Regions from separate parts of the Streptomyces sp. NPDC096046 genome, predicted to be linked through region 3. Evidence: predicted binding sites of a transcription regulator. Region 3 holds the regulator's gene; each other region holds the start of a gene.
What was found. The regulator HrcA, encoded in region 3, represses chaperone genes, less so after heat shock. The targets are predictions, from matches to a motif close to TTNGCACTCNGNNNNNCNGAGTGCNAA.

Region 1 (5,481 bases), on a different contig from region 3:
CCGTACTACGCGGAGGGTTCCAAGACCCTGGCGTACGAGATCTGCGAGCAGCTCGGCTGGCGGCTGCCGGACCAGATCGTGGTGCCGATTGCCTCCGGCTCGCAGCTCACGAAGATCGACAAGGGTCTCCAGGAGCTGATCAAGCTCGGTCTGGTCGAGGACAAGCCGTACAAGATCTTCGGCGCGCAGGCGCTCGGCTGCTCGCCCGTGTCCACGGCGTTCAAGGCCGGGCACGACGTGGTGCGCCCGCAGAAGCCGGACACGATCGCCAAGTCGCTGGCGATCGGCAATCCCGCGGACGGGCCGTATGTGCTGGACATCGCGCGGCGGACGGGCGGTGCGGTGGAGGACGTGAACGACGAGCAGGTCGTCGAGGCGATCAAGATCCTGGCTCGGACCGAGGGGATCTTCGCGGAGACCGCCGGTGGGGTGACGGTGGGTGTGACGAAGAAGCTGCTGGAGAACGGGCTGCTCGACCCCACCAGGACCACTGTCGTGCTCAACACCGGCGATGGACTCAAGACGCTGGACGCGGTGGCGGGCACGGGTCTGACGGCGACCATTCGCCCCAACCTCGAGTCGTTCCGTGAGGCCGGGCTCGTCTGAGCGTCGTTGTTCGCTGCGGGCCGTGGGGGCTGGTCGCGCCCACGCGGCGGAGCCGCATATCGACACAGCCCCGCGCCCCTAAGGGCAGGTGCGTCACCCGATCCGGAGGTTTGAAAGTCATGAGCGTCACCGTTCGCATCCCCACCATCCTGCGCACCTACACCGGCGGTCAGGCCGAGGTCGCCGCCGAGGGGGCGAATCTCGGCGAGGTCATCGCCGATCTGGAGAAGAACCACACCGGGATCGCCGCCCGGGTGCTGGACGACCAGGGCAAGCTGCGCCGGTTCGTCAATGTGTACGTCAATGACGACGACGTGCGGTTCGAACAGGGGCTGGAGACGGCGACGCCCGACGGCGCCGGGGTGTCGATCATTCCCGCCGTCGCCGGCGGCTGAAACCGGTCGGCCGACCCGTTTATTACCTTCGGTAACCGCCGTCACTGTGAGTTCATCGAATTGCCCCCTCCGTGAGAGAAGCGGAGGGGGCAATTCTGTGTGATTGAGCGCGGTACAGTTGGGGAACGCGATCCAGATCCTCTGATCGGAACCCTGAATTCCTGCCGCGAGCCCGACAAGATGTAGCCAAAGTGTGCGCATCTTTTGCGGCTTTTGTTCCTTTTGTGGAGCCCGACTTGCCCTGAATTCGGGCGAATTCTCCCTACATTCCGGACCGTGTGCGTCCAGAATTCTCGTCCGATTGACCTGTTGCAGACGGCAGTTGGACAGATACATTCAGCCGCGGTCGACGCGTTCCGGCGCACGCCCCCAACCGTGGGGGGTGAGGTCTGACCCGGATCCGCGAAGTGTGGATCTGTGCAAGGGCCAGTAATAGGGGAGTTAGGCATGGCTCAGGGCACCGTCAAGTGGTTCAACGCGGAGAAGGGGTACGGCTTCATCGCGGTCGACGGTGGTGCGGATGTTTTCGTCCACTACAGCGCGATTCAGATGGACGGCTACCGCACCCTTGAAGAGGGCCAGCGGGTCGAGTTCGAGATCTCGCAGGGCCAGAAGGGACCGCAGGCCGACATGGTTCGCGTCTCTGCCTGAACGCGCACCACGACCAACGCTCAAGCGACCGGTCTTCTCAGAAGGGCCCGTACCCCCCGGGGGTGCGGGCCCTTCGGCCTGTTCGAAGGGGTGCCGGACGGTGTTCGAGGGCGGCCGGCGCCCTTGCCCGGCCCGGGGGGCGCTCGCGCCCGCCCGTCACCCGACCGCCACCCCCCGAGGAGCACTCACTACGCGAGCGCGCCTTGCACTCTCGGGGGTCGAGTGCTAATCATTGCGTTAGCACTCTGAAGGTGAGAGTGACAACGTAAGGACCGGGTCGGTGAGGCCCACGGACCGGATGGGGCAAGGAACCAACCGGTCGGGGGCCGTCCGTCGCGGGCGCGGGCGCGGTCCGAAGTAATCACCCCCAGTCCTGGAGGGACCACTTCACATGGCCAAGATCATCGCGTTCGACGAGGAGGCGCGGCGCGGCCTCGAGCGCGGCATGAACCAGCTCGCGGACGCCGTGAAGGTGACGCTCGGCCCCAAGGGCCGCAACGTCGTCCTCGAGAAGAAGTGGGGCGCGCCCACGATCACCAACGATGGTGTGTCCATCGCCAAGGAGATCGAGCTCGAGGACCCGTACGAGAAGATCGGCGCCGAGCTGGTCAAGGAAGTCGCCAAGAAGACGGACGACGTCGCCGGTGACGGTACGACCACCGCGACCGTGCTCGCCCAGGCCCTGGTCAAGGAGGGCCTGCGCAACGTAGCCGCCGGCGCCAACCCGATGGCCCTCAAGCGCGGTATCGAGAAGGCCGTCGAGGCCGTCTCCGCCGCCCTGCTGGAGCAGGCCAAGGACGTCGAGACCAAGGAGCAGATCGCCTCCACGGCCTCCATCTCCGCCGCCGACACCCAGATCGGCGAGCTCATCGCCGAGGCCATGGACAAGGTCGGCAAGGAAGGCGTCATCACCGTCGAGGAGTCCCAGACCTTCGGTCTGGAGCTGGAGCTCACCGAGGGTATGCGCTTCGACAAGGGCTACATCTCGGCGTACTTCGCCACCGACATGGAGCGTATGGAGGCCGTCCTCGACGACCCGTACATCCTGATCGCGAACTCCAAGATCTCCAACGTCAAGGACCTGCTCCCGCTCCTGGAGAAGGTCATGCAGTCGGGCAAGCCGCTGCTGATCATCGCCGAGGACGTCGAGGGCGAGGCCCTGTCGACCCTGGTCGTCAACAAGATCCGCGGCACCTTCAAGTCCGTCGCCGTCAAGGCCCCGGGCTTCGGCGACCGCCGCAAGGCGATGCTGCAGGACATCGGCATCCTCACCGGTGGCGAGGTGATCTCCGAGGAGGTCGGCCTCAAGCTGGAGAACGCCACGATCGACCTCCTGGGCAAGGCCCGCAAGGTCGTCATCACCAAGGACGAGACCACCATCGTCGACGGTGCCGGCTCGGCCGACCAGGTCCAGGGCCGGGTCAACCAGATCCGCGCCGAGATCGAGAACAGCGACTCGGACTACGACCGCGAGAAGCTGCAGGAGCGCCTGGCGAAGCTCGCCGGCGGTGTCGCGGTCATCAAGGCCGGTGCCGCCACCGAGGTGGAGCTCAAGGAGCGCAAGCACCGCATCGAGGACGCCGTGCGCAACGCCAAGGCGGCCGTCGAGGAGGGCATCGTCGCCGGTGGTGGCGTCGCCCTGCTCCAGGCCTCCTCGGTCTTCGAGAAGCTGGACCTGGAGGGCGACGAGCTGACCGGCGCCAACGCCGTGAAGCTGGCCCTGGAGGCCCCGCTCAAGCAGATCGCCGTCAACGGTGGTCTCGAGGGTGGCGTCATCGTCGAGAAGGTGCGCAACCTGCCGGTCGGCCACGGCCTGAACGCCGCGACCGGTGACTACGTCGACATGATCGCCGAAGGCATCATCGACCCGGCGAAGGTGACGCGCTCCGCTCTGCAGAACGCCGCCTCCATCGCCGCGCTGTTCCTCACCACCGAGGCCGTCATCGCCGACAAGCCGGAGAAGGCCGCCGCGCCCGCCGGCGGCGGCATGCCGGGCGGTGACATGGACTTCTGATCGACCTGAGGGTTGATCGGCGTCCTTACCGAGGGCGGCACCTCCTGTTCGACGGGAGGTGCCGCCCTCGGGCGTGTCCGGTGCGCCCGGACGACGGGGCGTGACCGGCATCACAGTCGGTGCGGGATGGTGGGGGCGGGCCGCGGGGTTGAAACGTAAGTCCTATGCGTATGCACATACCCTTCGGTATCCAAAAGGGAGCCCCCCCCACATGACTGTCGCCGCCTCCGCTTCCCGCGCCGCCGCAATGCTGTCCCGGCCCGTATCGCTGGGCGGCCTGACCGTTCCGAACCGGATCGTGATGGCCCCGATGACCCGCATGTTCTCCCCGGGCGGTGTGCCCGGCGAGGACGTCGTCTCGTACTACGCGCGCCGCGCCGCCGCCGGAGTCGGCCTGATCGTCACCGAGGGCACCTACGTCGGCCACGAGTCGGCCGGGCAGAGCGACCGCGTGCCCCGGTTCCACGGCGAAGAGCAGCTCGCCGGCTGGGCGAAGGTCGCCGAGGCGGTGCACGCCGCCGGCGGCACGATCGTGCCGCAGCTGTGGCACATCGGCATGGTCCGCAACCAGGGCGAGCCGCCGTTCGCCGACGCTCCGGCCGTCGGCCCCTCCGGCCTGCGCATCGGCGCGACGGAGCCCACCGGCAAGGCCATGACGCAGACCGACATCGACGCCGTCATCGGAGCGTTCGCCGAGGCCGCGGCCGCCGCCGAGCGCATCGGCTTCGACGGCGTCGAGATCCACGGCGCCCACGGCTACCTGCTCGACCAGTTCCTCTGGGAAGGCACCAACCGCCGCACCGACGCCTACGGCGGCGACCGGGTCGCCCGTGCCAAGCTCTCGGAGGAGATCGTCGCGGCCGTCCGCGCGAGCGTCTCCGCGGACTTCCCCGTCATCTTCCGCTACTCGCAGTGGAAGCAGGAGGCCTACGACGCCCGCCTCGCCGAGACGCCCGAGGAGCTGGAGGCCATCCTGACGCCGCTGGCCGCCGCCGGTGTCGACGCCTTCCACGCCTCCACCCGCCGCTACTGGGTCCCCGAGTTCGACGACTCCGACCTCAACCTGGCCGGCTGGACCAAGAAGCTCACCGGCAAGCCCGCCATCACCGTCGGCTCGGTCGGCCTGAACGGCGACTTCATCAAGGCCTTCCAGGGCCAGAGCGCCGAAGTGGGCGACCTCGACAACCTCCTCGACCGCTTCGAGCGCGACGAGTTCGACCTGGTCGCCGTCGGCCGCGCCCTGCTCCAGGACCCCGAGTGGGCCCGCAAGGTCCTCGACGGCCGCTTCGAGGACCTCGCCCCGTACGACCCGGCGTCGCTCAAGACCCTCAGCTGATACCCGTCACCAGGGTCTCTGGATCTGCTTGCGTCAGCCAAGGACACTGGCCGGAACGCCTGTTCACCGGCATTGAGCGAGGAGATCCAGATGACGACGACCGAGTCCCGCCCGTCGGCGGGCGGCCCTTCGGAGGAGCCCGCACCGGTGGTCCGTACGACCGCCGGTGCGGTGCGCGGACGGAGGGAGGAGGGACTCGCGGTCTTCCGCGGCATCCCCTTCGCCGCGCCCCCGGTGGGCGAGGACCGCTTCATGGCCCCGCGCCCCGCCGACGCCTGGAACGGCATACGGGACGCGTACGCCTTCGGTCCGCCGCCCCCGCAGGATCTCGGCAGCCTGGGCGGCCCGGGCCTGATCGAGGTGCCCGACGGCGACGAGTGGCTCACCGTCAACGTCTGGACGCCGGATCCCGACCCGGCGGCCCGCCGCCCGGTCATGGTGTGGATCTACGGCGGTGCCTACAAGCTCGGCCACTCCGG
Region 2 (5,481 bases), on a different contig from region 3:
CGTACACGGCCTTCCTCAGCGGCTACCTCATCAAGGACGACCCCCGCTACTTCCGGAGGATGCAGTCGCGGGGCGTGGTCCTGAACAACCACACGCTGCACCACCCCGACCTGCGGGGCATGTCGTACCGCGCGCAGAAGCGCGAGATCTGCGGCATGCAGAGCTACATGGAGCGGCGGTTCGGCAAACGGCCCGCCCTCTTCCGTCCGCCCTTCGGCAGCTACGACCGGACGACCCTGCGCGCCGCCAAGGCCTGCGGCATCGCCTACGCGCCCCTGTGGAACGAGGAGGTCTTCGCCGACCACTGGGAGTACCGCGAGGCGGACCGGAAGCTGCGCCCGGGCGACATCGTCCTCACCCACTTCCGGGGCCGCGACCAGTGGAAGGGCACGATGACCGACATGGTCCGCCGTTTCCTCGACAAGGTCACGGCCCAGGGCTACGCGGTCGGGCGGCTGGAGGACTACCTGTGAGGCGGCCGGCCGCCGCGCTGCTGTGCGCCGTCGTGCTGGCCGGCTGCGCCGGGGCGGGGCAGGGGCCGGGCACCGCCGACGGGCGGGCCCAGGACCCGGGTGCGGTGAGCGGCACCCGCCGGCTGCCGCCCGTCGTGGACCACGTCGCCACCCGCGACCCGGTCGTCTTCCTCACCTACGACGACGGCGCCGAACGCGACCCCCGCTTCATCGGCCTCGTGCGTGAACGGCGGCTCCCGGTCAGCATGTTCCTCACGGACAGCGTCGTGGGGCCCGGCTACGGCCACTTCGCCCGGCTGCGCGCGGTCGGCGCGTCCATCCAGAACCACACGCTCGACCACCCCGCCCTGCGCGGCCTGCCCTACGCCGGCCAGCGCGCCGAGATCTGCGGCCAGCAGCACAAACTGCGCTCCCGCTTCGGCATCAGCCCCCGCCTGTTCCGCCCGCCCTACGGCACCTACGACACGACGACCCTGCGCGCCGCGGCCGACTGCGGCATCACGGCGGTCGTCCTGTGGCGGGCGTCCGCGAACGCCGAGGGCGAGCTGACCTACACCCGCGGCCACTTTGGGCTGCGACCCGGCGACATCGTCTCGGTGCCGTCGGGCGAGACGGCCTCCCCGACCCTGACGGAACGGACCGAGCGGCTGTTGCGGGAGATCGAGCGGAGGGGGCTTCGGGTGGGGCGGCTGGAGGACTACCTGGAGGGAACACCTGGCCGACGCGCCGCGGCGAATTAGCAGTCCGCTTGACCGAGTGCTAATCACAGTCATAGTCTCGGCTCTGGCACTCCCCCTAGGAGAGTGCCAACACAGCGACGGGCAGGTCCGGCACCCGCGACGACGGATCCACCTGGTCGCCACCTCAGACAGTTAACCCCGTGAGATCTCCGAAGGGGGAGGTCGGATCGTGACGACCACCAGCTCCAAGGTTGCCATCAAGCCGCTCGAGGACCGCATTGTGGTCCAGCCGCTCGACGCCGAGCAGACCACCGCCTCTGGCCTGGTCATCCCGGACACCGCTAAGGAGAAGCCCCAGGAGGGCGTCGTCCTGGCCGTGGGCCCGGGCCGCTTCGAGGACGGTAACCGTCTTCCGCTCGACGTCTCCGTCGGCGACGTCGTGCTCTACAGCAAGTACGGCGGCACCGAGGTGAAGTACAACGGCGAGGAGTACCTCGTCCTCTCGGCCCGCGACGTGCTCGCGATCGTCGAGAAGTAATTCACCCCAAGCACATTGCTTTGAACTGCGCCCCTGGCCCCCGCGATCGATAAGAAGCCGGGCGCCCGGGGCGCAGTGTCGTTCACCCCAGATTCCGGAAGAGGGCTCACGCTCCCATGGCGAAGATCCTGAAGTTCGACGAGGACGCCCGTCGCGCCCTCGAGCGCGGCGTCAACAAGCTTGCCGACACGGTCAAGGTGACGATCGGCCCCAAGGGCCGCAACGTCGTCATCGACAAGAAGTTCGGCGCTCCCACCATCACCAACGACGGTGTCACGATCGCCCGCGAGGTCGAGATCGAGGACCCGTACGAGAACCTCGGTGCCCAGCTGGTCAAGGAGGTGGCGACCAAGACCAACGACATCGCGGGTGACGGTACGACCACCGCGACCGTGCTCGCCCAGGCGCTCGTACGCGAGGGCCTGAAGAACGTCGCCGCCGGTGCCTCCCCGGCCGCCCTGAAGAAGGGCATCGACGCCGCCGTCGCCGCTGTCTCCGAGGAACTGCTCGCGTCGGCCCGCCCGATCGACGAGAAGTCCGACATCGCCGCCGTCGCCGCCCTGTCCGCCCAGGACAGCCAGGTCGGCGAGCTCATCGCCGAGGCGATGGACAAGGTCGGCAAGGACGGTGTCATCACCGTCGAGGAGTCCAACACCTTCGGTCTGGAGCTGGACTTCACCGAGGGCATGGCCTTCGACAAGGGCTACCTGTCGCCGTACTTCGTGACGGACCAGGAGCGCATGGAAGCCGTCCTGGACGACCCGTACATCCTCATCACGCAGGGCAAGATCTCCGCCATCGCGGACCTCCTGCCGCTGCTGGAGAAGGTCATCCAGTCCAACGCCTCCAAGCCGCTGCTGATCATCGCCGAGGACGTCGAGGGCGAGGCCCTGTCGACGCTCGTCGTGAACAAGATCCGCGGCACGTTCAACGCCGTCGCCGTGAAGGCCCCCGGCTTCGGCGACCGCCGCAAGGCGATGCTGCAGGACCTGGCCGTCCTCACCGGCGCCACGGTCGTCTCCGAGGAGGTCGGCCTCAAGCTCGACCAGGTCGGCCTGGACGTGCTCGGCTCCGCCCGCCGCGTCACCGTCACCAAGGACGACACCACGGTCGTCGACGGCGCCGGCAACAAGGACGACGTGCAGGGCCGCGTCGCCCAGATCAAGGCCGAGATCGAGTCCACCGACTCCGACTGGGACCGCGAGAAGCTTCAGGAGCGCCTCGCGAAGCTGGCCGGCGGCGTGTGCGTCATCCGTGTGGGTGCCGCCACCGAGGTCGAGCTCAAGGAGCGCAAGCACCGTCTGGAGGACGCCATCTCCGCGACCCGCGCCGCGGTCGAGGAGGGCATCGTCTCCGGTGGTGGCTCCGCGCTGGTCCACGCCGTCAAGGTCCTCGAGGGCAACCTCGGCAAGACCGGCGACGAGGCCACGGGTGTCGCGGTCGTCCGCAAGGCCGCCGTCGAGCCGCTGCGCTGGATCGCCGAGAACGCCGGCCTGGAGGGCTACGTCATCACCTCCAAGGTCGCCGAGCTCGACAAGGGCCAGGGCTTCAACGCCGCCACCGGCGAGTACGGCGACCTGGTCAAGGCCGGCGTCATCGACCCGGTCAAGGTCACCCGCTCCGCCCTGGAGAACGCCGCCTCCATCGCCTCCCTCCTCCTCACGACCGAGACCCTGGTCGTCGAGAAGAAGGAAGAGGAGGAGCCGGCCGCCGGCGGTCACAGCCACGGCCACTCCCACTGAGGCATGACGGCTGAGGGCTGACGACGTCATCCCGCCCGAGCCCGAACGAAGGCCCGGCACCCCGGAGACGGGGCTGCCGGGCCTTCGCCGTGCCGTCCGCCGGTCGGGGAACCGGCGCACCGGTCAGCGCCCTCCTACACACCGGAGCAGAAGGGGGTGGCGATGAGCCGGGCGCTCTACGAGGAACGGTCCAGGAGCCCACTGGCGCGCACCGCGGAACTCACCGAGGACCGGCTGCGCAGAGGCGGCCGGACCACACCGCTGGACGAGCTGAACCTCAGCCGTCCGAACGCAGGAGGAATCGGACCGGCTCCGCCAACACCGCACGTGACCCGGCAGCATCCCCCAGCCGTGCGGCGAGCGTGGCCTCCGCGAGCCGCACGGGCAGTGCCTCCGCGAACTTCAGGCCTCGCACGGCGTGCGGGTCCACGTCCGGCAGTGTCAGGCCCGCGGCGGCATCCGCCACCGCCGTCCGCCACGACTGCGGGGTGACGTCGTCGCGCAGCCGGATGAAGCGGTCGTCGAGGAGCCGGTGACGCAGGGCGACCGACGGAAGCGACGCGGCCAGGGTCGCGTTGGCCCGGTGCCCGGCCCAGGTCCACCAGCGCACGTCGCCGTCGCCCCGGCGGGTGATGACCGGGCCGGCCGGGTGCACCACCTCCAGGTACTTCTCCCGGGCCGCCGCCAGCCGCGCCTCCGCCCTGCGCGTCAGGGACACGGGCGGGTCCCCGCCGAGCAGCACGTCACGCGCGGCACGGGCCAGGGTGAAGGACCGGACGCGCTGCGCCCCGAAGCCGCTCCACTTGGCGCGTCCGCCCTCGTCCACGGGTTCCACGAAGCAGCGTCTACGCCGCCAGTCGATGTACGTCACCAGCCAGCTGCGGCCCGCCAGCAGCAGCTTGCGCGGGCCGTCGGACTCCTCGGTGAGCAGGTCCGGGTCGGTGCGGCCGATCTCGGTCCGTCCGCTCAGCACGGTGAACTCGGGCGGCGCGGTGAACGAGGCCGTCAAGTTCATGAAGTGCCGCTGGCCGAAGCGGCGTTCGGCCTCCGGCCCGATGAACAGGGTGCCCGAATCCCGCTCCAGATAGCCCTGTTCCACCAGGTGCCGTACGACGGGTTCGGCGGAGGTGCCGAACACGCCGAGGCCACCCCACCACTCCTGCCACAGGTTTTCCCCGACCCGGTGCTCCTGGAGGCACAGGGCGAGCAGCTGCTGGGCCACGAGGTGGCGCGGTTCGGGAGGCGGTGTCACCGGCTCCACCCAGCCGTGTGACCAGGCCAGCAGCAGGGCGGCGCAGGCCAGGAAGCCCTCGTCGTCCAGGGCGAGGAAGAGGCAGTTGCGCCGGGTGCCGGGGCGGCGTCCGGTGCGGCCGAGGCGTTGCAGGAACGAGGCGACCGTCGCCGGGGCGTCGAGCTGGATCACCCGGTCCAGGTCGCCGACGTCGATGCCGAGTTCGAGGGTGCTGGTGGAGACGATGACGCAGTCCCGGGCCTCGGCGAACGCCGCCTCGGCACGGCGTCGTTCGTCGGTGGAGAGGGAGGCGTGCGAGAGGAAGGTGGTCACGCCCCGCAGCCGGAGCTGCTCGCCCAACTCCTCGACGGTGCGCCGGCTCTCGCAGAAGACGAGGCGCTTCTCACCTCTGTGCAGGGCCGAGATGACGGTGGCGGCATTGGCGACGGAGCCGACGTAGTCCAGCTCCACGTCGCCCGGGGGCGGGGACGAGGGCGTGACGCGGATGCCGGTGTCCGGCACCTCCACTCCCGGAGCGACGACCCGCCCCGGCCGCCGTCCCAGACCCGAACCCTGCAACCAGTCCAGCAGCTCACGCGGGTTTCCCACGGTGGCCGACAGGCCGATGCGCTGTACCGGCCGCCCGATGACGCGTTGGAGACGTTCCAGCACGGCGAGCAGGTGCCACCCACGGTCGTCACCGGCGAACGCGTGCACCTCGTCGACGACCACGCTGTGCAGTCCGGAGAAGAAGACCCGGTGATCCACGTGGGGGCTCACCAGCATCGCCTCCAGTGATTCAGGCGTGGTGAGCAGG
Region 3 (5,481 bases):
CTGCACGATCGGGAGGGGGAAGAGATCGGTCAGTGCGGAGGACATGACCGCATGTTGTCACGTCCTCCGAACAACCCCGAAACCGGCCTGCCGACTGGCATAGACCAGAAGCACGACCCGTTCCAGCGCCCGCTGCGGGCGTCCTTCGACCGCGAGAACAACCCCTGCCGACCCGGCTGACCACGCCACCCGGGGGACAAACCCCCGAACCCCCGGCAGCACCCCGAGCACCCGCGTCAGCGCCCGTTGAAGGCATCCTTCAACCGCGAGAACAACCCCTGCTGACCCGGCTGGAACTGGCCCGTGGGGCGCTCCTCGCCGCGGAGCTTGGCGAGCTCGCGCAGCAGGCGTTCCTGCTCGGGGTCGAGCTTGGTCGGGGTGGTGACCTCGACGTGGACGATGAGGTCGCCGCGTCCGCCGCCGCGCAGGTGGGTGATGCCCCGGCCGTGCAGCGGGATCGACTGGCCGGACTGGGTGCCCGGGCGGATGTCGACCTCTTCGAGGCCGTCGAGCGTCTCCAGCGGCACCTTCGTGCCGAGGGCGGCCGCAGTCATCGGGAGCGTCACCGTGCAGTGCAGGTCGTCGCCGCGGCGCTGGAACTGCGCGTGGGGCAGTTCGTGGATCTCGACGTAGAGGTCACCGGCCGGGCCACCGCCGGGGCCGACCTCGCCCTCGCCGGCGAGCTGGATGCGCGTGCCGTTGTCGACACCGGCCGGGATCTTGACCGTGAGCGTGCGGCGGGACCGGACGCGGCCGTCGCCCGCGCACTCGGGGCACGGCGTCGGGACGACCGTGCCGAAGCCCTGGCACTGCGGGCAGGGGCGCGAGGTCATGACCTGGCCCAGGAAGGAGCGGGTGACCTGCGAGACCTCACCTCGGCCGCGGCACATGTCACACGTCTGGGCGGAGGTGCCCGGGGCCGCGCCCTCACCGCTGCAGGTGTTGCAGACGACGGCCGTGTCGACCTGGATGTCCTTCGTCGTGCCGAAGGCGGCCTCGTCGAGCTCGACCTCGATACGGATCATGGCGTCCTGGCCGCGGCGGGTACGCGAGCGCGGTCCGCGCTGCGACGCCGTGCCGAAGAACGCGTCCATGATGTCCGAGAAGTTCCCGAAGCCGCCGGCTCCGAAGCCGCCCGCGCCGCCGCCGGCCTGCGAGAGCGGGTCGCCGCCGAGGTCGTAGACCTGCTTCTTCTGCGGGTCCGACAGCACCTCGTAAGCGGCGTTGATCTCCTTGAACCGCTCCTGGGTCTTCGGATCGGGGTTGACGTCCGGATGCAGCTCGCGGGCGAGCCGCCGGAAGGCCTTCTTGATCTCTTCCTGCGACGCGTCGCGGCGCACGCCGAGTACGGCGTAGTAGTCCGTGGCCACTACGACTCCGCCAGGATCTGTCCGACGTACCGTGCCACTGCGCGTACCGCTCCCATCGTTCCCGGGTAGTCCATGCGGGTCGGTCCGACCACGCCGAGCTTGGCGACTGCCTCGCCGCCCGAACCGTAGCCGACCGACACGACGGACGTGGAGTTGAGTCCTTCGTGGGCGTTCTCGTGACCGATCCGTACGGTCACGCCCGGATCCTGCGCCTCGCCGAGCAGCTTCAGGAGCACGACCTGCTCCTCCAGCGCCTCCAGCACCGGCCGGATCGTGAGGGGGAAGTCATGACCGAAGCGGGTCAGATTGGCGGTGCCGCCGATCATCAGCCGCTCCTCGTTCTCCTCGACGAGCGTCTCCAGGAGTGTGGAGAGCACCGTGGAGACCGTACCCCGGTCCTCGTGCTCGAACGCCTCCGGGAGATCCTCCACCAGACTGGGCACATCCGCGAAACGGCGGTTCGCCACCCGGCTGTTGAGGCGCGCGCGCAGATCCGCGAGCGAGGCGTCGCCGAAGGGCGCCGGGCAGTCGACCACCCGCTGCTCGACCCGCCCGGTGTCCGTGATCAGCACGAGCATCACCCGGGCGGGCGCCAGGGAGAGCAACTCCACGTGCCGCACGGTCGAGCGGGTCAGCGACGGGTACTGCACCACGGCGACCTGGCGCGTGAGCTGCGCGAGCAGCCGTACCGTGCGCGCCACGACGTCGTCGAGGTCGACGGCACCCTCGAGGAAGTTCTGGATCGCGCGCCGCTCGGGCGCGGTCATCGGCTTGACGCCGGCGAGCTTGTCGACGAACAGCCGGTAGCCCTTGTCGGTGGGGATGCGCCCGGCGCTGGTGTGCGGCTGGGCGATGTATCCCTCGTCCTCCAGGGCCGCCATGTCGTTGCGGACGGTGGCCGGGGAGACGCCGAGGCTGTGCCGCTCGGTGAGGGCCTTGGAGCCCACCGGCTCCTCGGTGCCGACGTAGTCCTGGACGATGGCGCGCAGCACCTGAAGCCTGCGTTCACTGAGCATCGCGCACACCTCCAGATGTCTCCGTCTGCTGCCCTGCCGGTCCGGCCTGGCACTCTGCGCGTGCGAGTGCCAGCATTCCCCGGCCCAGTGTACGGCGGTGGGGTACACCCCCGGCAAGGCTGGTCGTGCGGCGCCGTGCCCCGGGCGAGGCGCACCGCTAGCGTCGCCGTATGACGGTGACTTGGGAAGACCTCGGGTGGGAGCGCGTGGCCGCCGGGGTGGGGCGGTGCCGGCTGCCGGTGTGGGACTGCACGGCGGGGCTGGTGGTCGGCGACGGCGCCGCCCTCGTGATCGACGCGGGGTCGAGCCTCGCCGAGGGCGCGAAGGTGCGGGCGCAGGCGGGGGCGGCCGCGGGTCACCGTGTGACGCATCTCGCGCTGACCCATCCCCACTTCGACCATGTCTTCGGGGCGGCGGCCTTCACGGACACCGAGGTGTTCGGCGCGGTGGGCGTGGACGCGGTGCTGACGCGGGTGCGGGACCGGGAGGACCTGCGCGCGGACGCGGTGCGCAACGGTCTGGCGGCTGACACGGCCGGGGAGGCGGCGGAGCGGCTGGCCCCGCCCGGCCATCTGGTCTCCGGCGAGTGGACCCTCGATCTGGGCGGCGGCCGGCAGGTCCTGCTGGCGAACGTCGGCCCCGGGCACACCGCGTACGACCTGGCGGTGCTGGTGCCGGGAGATCCGGAGGTGGTGTTCTGCGGCGACCTGGTCGAGGAGTCGGGTGAGCCGCAGGCGGGCCCGGACGCCGTGCCGTCGCACTGGCCGGCCGCCCTGGACCGGCTGCTCGGCCTGGGCGGCGAGGACGCGCTGTACGTCCCCGGTCACGGAGCGGTGGTGGACGCGGCGTTCGTGCGGGCGCAACGCGACGCGCTGGCGGCGCGTTTCGGCGTGTCGCGGTGATCGCCGTTCGCCTTCTCCTATCGTCATTCGAATGCGCCAGTACTCCGCCGATCTGACTCCCCCGTGGAAGAAGCCCAAGCCGGTGCCAGAGGTCGCGGCGGAGCCGGGTCTGGTCGTGGAGGAGCCGGGGACCGGCTTCTGCGGTGCGGTGATCCGCTGCGAGGCGGGCACGGTGACGCTGGAGGACCGCTTCGGCAAGCACCGGGTGTTTCCCCTGGAGCCGCGCGGCTTCCTGCTGGAGGGCAGGGTGGTGACCCTCGTCCGCCCGGCCCCGGGCGGCCCCGCGCGTCCCGCCCGCACGGCCTCCGGGTCGGTCGCCGTCCCCGGCGCGCGCGCCCGCGTGGCCCGCGCCGGCCGCATCTACGTCGAGGGCCGCCACGACGCCGAGCTGGTCGAGAGGGTGTGGGGCGACGACCTGCGCATCGAGGGCGTGGTCGTGGAGTACCTGGAGGGCGTCGACGACCTTCCCTCGATCGTCTCCGAGTTCGCCCCCGGGCCGGACGCCCGCCTCGGCGTCCTGGTCGACCACCTGGTCCCGGGCTCGAAGGAGTGGCGCATCGCCCGGTCCGTCACCAGTGACCACGCCCTGGTCGTGGGCCACCCGTACATCGACGTCTGGGAGGCGGTGAAGCCGTCGTCCCTGGGCATCGGCGCCTGGCCCCGCGTCCCCCGCGGCGAGGACTGGAAGACGGGCGTGTGCAGGGCCCTGGGCTGGCCGGAGAACACGGGGGCGGCCTGGCAGCGGATCCTGTCGGGGGTGCACTCGTACAAGGACCTGGAGCCGGAGCTGCTGGGCAGGGTCGAGGAACTGATCGACTTCGTCACGGCGCCGTAGCCGCGCTCGACTGCGGGCCATCGTGCCGCTGCGGCGGCCCAGGTGGGCGCTGAGGGCGCCCCTGCTCGGGGAGCCCGGGGATTCCCCGGACCCTGGGGATTCCGGGGACCCCGGGGAGCCGGGGAGCCGGGGACCCCGGGGAGCCCGGGGAGTCCGGGGAGCCCGGGGGCCCCGGGAAGCCGGGGAATCCGGGGAATCCGGGGAATCCGGGGAATCCGGGGACCCCGGGAAGCCGGGGAATCCGGGGAATCCGGGGACCCCGGGAAGCCGGGGAATCCGGGGACCCCGGGACCCCGGGGAGGCACCCCGCTACGCCGGGCCGCGCACCCGCCCGGCCGCAGCACCGGCCCCGAGCACCTCAGTCCACGAGATCGCGCACCACCCCGTCCGCCAGCAACCGCCCGCGCAAGGTCAGCACAGCACGGCCCTGCGCATACAGCCCCTCCTGGAGCAATCCTTCGGACAGGGCCCGCCGAGACGCCGCGAGCCCCTCCTCCCGCAGCAGCGACAACGGCGCCCCGTCCCGCAGCCGGAGCTCCAGCAGGATCCGCTCGACCCGCCGGTCCTCCTGCGAGAGCACCTCACGCCCCGCCCCCGGCGACCTCCCCGCAGCCAGCGCGGCCGCGTACGCCCCCGGATGCTTCACGTTCCACCACCGCACCCCGCCCACATGACTGTGCGCACCGGGCCCGGCACCCCACCAGTCGGCCCCGCGCCAGTACAGCTCGTTGTGCAGGCAGCGCCCGGCCTCGGAGGTCGCCCAGTTCGACACCTCGTACCACGCGAAGCCGGCGCCGGAGAGGACCTCGTCCGCGATCAGATACCGGTCGGCGTGGACGTCGTCGTCGGTCATCGGCACCTCGCCCCGGCGGATCCGGCGGGCCAGCTGCGTGCCCTCCTCGACGATCAGGGCGTACGCGCTGACATGGTCCGGTCCGGCGCCCAGCACCGCGTCCAGCGAGGCCCGCCAGTCGTCGTCGGACTCGCCGGGGGTGCCGTAGATCAGGTCGAGGTTGACGTGCTCGAACCCGGCCGCCCGGGCCTCCGCCACACACGCCTCGGGCCGCCCCGGCGTATGCGTGCGGTCCAGCACCTTCAGCACGTGCTGCCGCGCGCTCTGCATCCCGAAGGAGATCCGGTTGAAGCCGCCCTCGCGCAGGGCGGCCAGATACGCGGGATCCACCGACTCCGGGTTCGCCTCGGTCGTGATCTCGGCGTCCGCCGCCAGCCCGAACTCGTCCCGGACGGCCTTCAGCATCCGGACGAGGTCACCGGCGTCCAGCAGCGTGGGCGTCCCCCCGCCCACGAACACCGTCCGCACCGGCCGCGGATCGTCGCCCAGCACCTTGCGCGCCAGC

Region 1: the regulator HrcA is predicted to act here: its motif matches at 1,855-1,881, upstream of groL (chaperonin GroEL).
Region 2: the regulator HrcA is predicted to act here: its motif matches at 1,257-1,283, upstream of groES (co-chaperone GroES).

Annotation. Positions count from the first base shown of each region.
Region 1 covers NZ_JBEOSZ010000013.1:9,529-15,009, reverse strand. The annotation lists gene thrC (threonine synthase) at 1-606, shown strand, start outside; gene ABTX62_RS14040 (MoaD/ThiS family protein) at 726-1,001, shown strand; gene ABTX62_RS14035 (cold-shock protein) at 1,449-1,652, shown strand; gene groL (chaperonin GroEL) at 2,044-3,666, shown strand; gene ABTX62_RS14025 (NADH:flavin oxidoreductase) at 3,878-5,002, shown strand; gene ABTX62_RS14020 (carboxylesterase/lipase family protein) at 5,093-5,481, shown strand, end outside.
Region 2 covers NZ_JBEOSZ010000024.1:39,550-45,030, forward strand. The annotation lists gene ABTX62_RS21560 (polysaccharide deacetylase family protein) at 1-473, shown strand, start outside; gene ABTX62_RS21565 (polysaccharide deacetylase family protein) at 470-1,213, shown strand; gene groES (co-chaperone GroES) at 1,383-1,691, shown strand; gene groL (chaperonin GroEL) at 1,808-3,433, shown strand; gene ABTX62_RS21580 (DEAD/DEAH box helicase) at 3,711-5,481, opposite strand, start outside.
Region 3 covers NZ_JBEOSZ010000019.1:82,303-87,783, forward strand. The annotation lists gene ABTX62_RS18700 (nitronate monooxygenase) at 1-45, opposite strand, end outside; gene ABTX62_RS18705 (hypothetical protein) at 52-180, shown strand; gene dnaJ (molecular chaperone DnaJ) at 237-1,370, opposite strand; gene hrcA (heat-inducible transcriptional repressor HrcA) at 1,370-2,386, opposite strand; gene ABTX62_RS18720 (MBL fold metallo-hydrolase) at 2,557-3,288, shown strand; gene ABTX62_RS18725 (DUF3097 domain-containing protein) at 3,320-4,123, shown strand; gene hemW (radical SAM family heme chaperone HemW) at 4,482-5,481, opposite strand, start outside.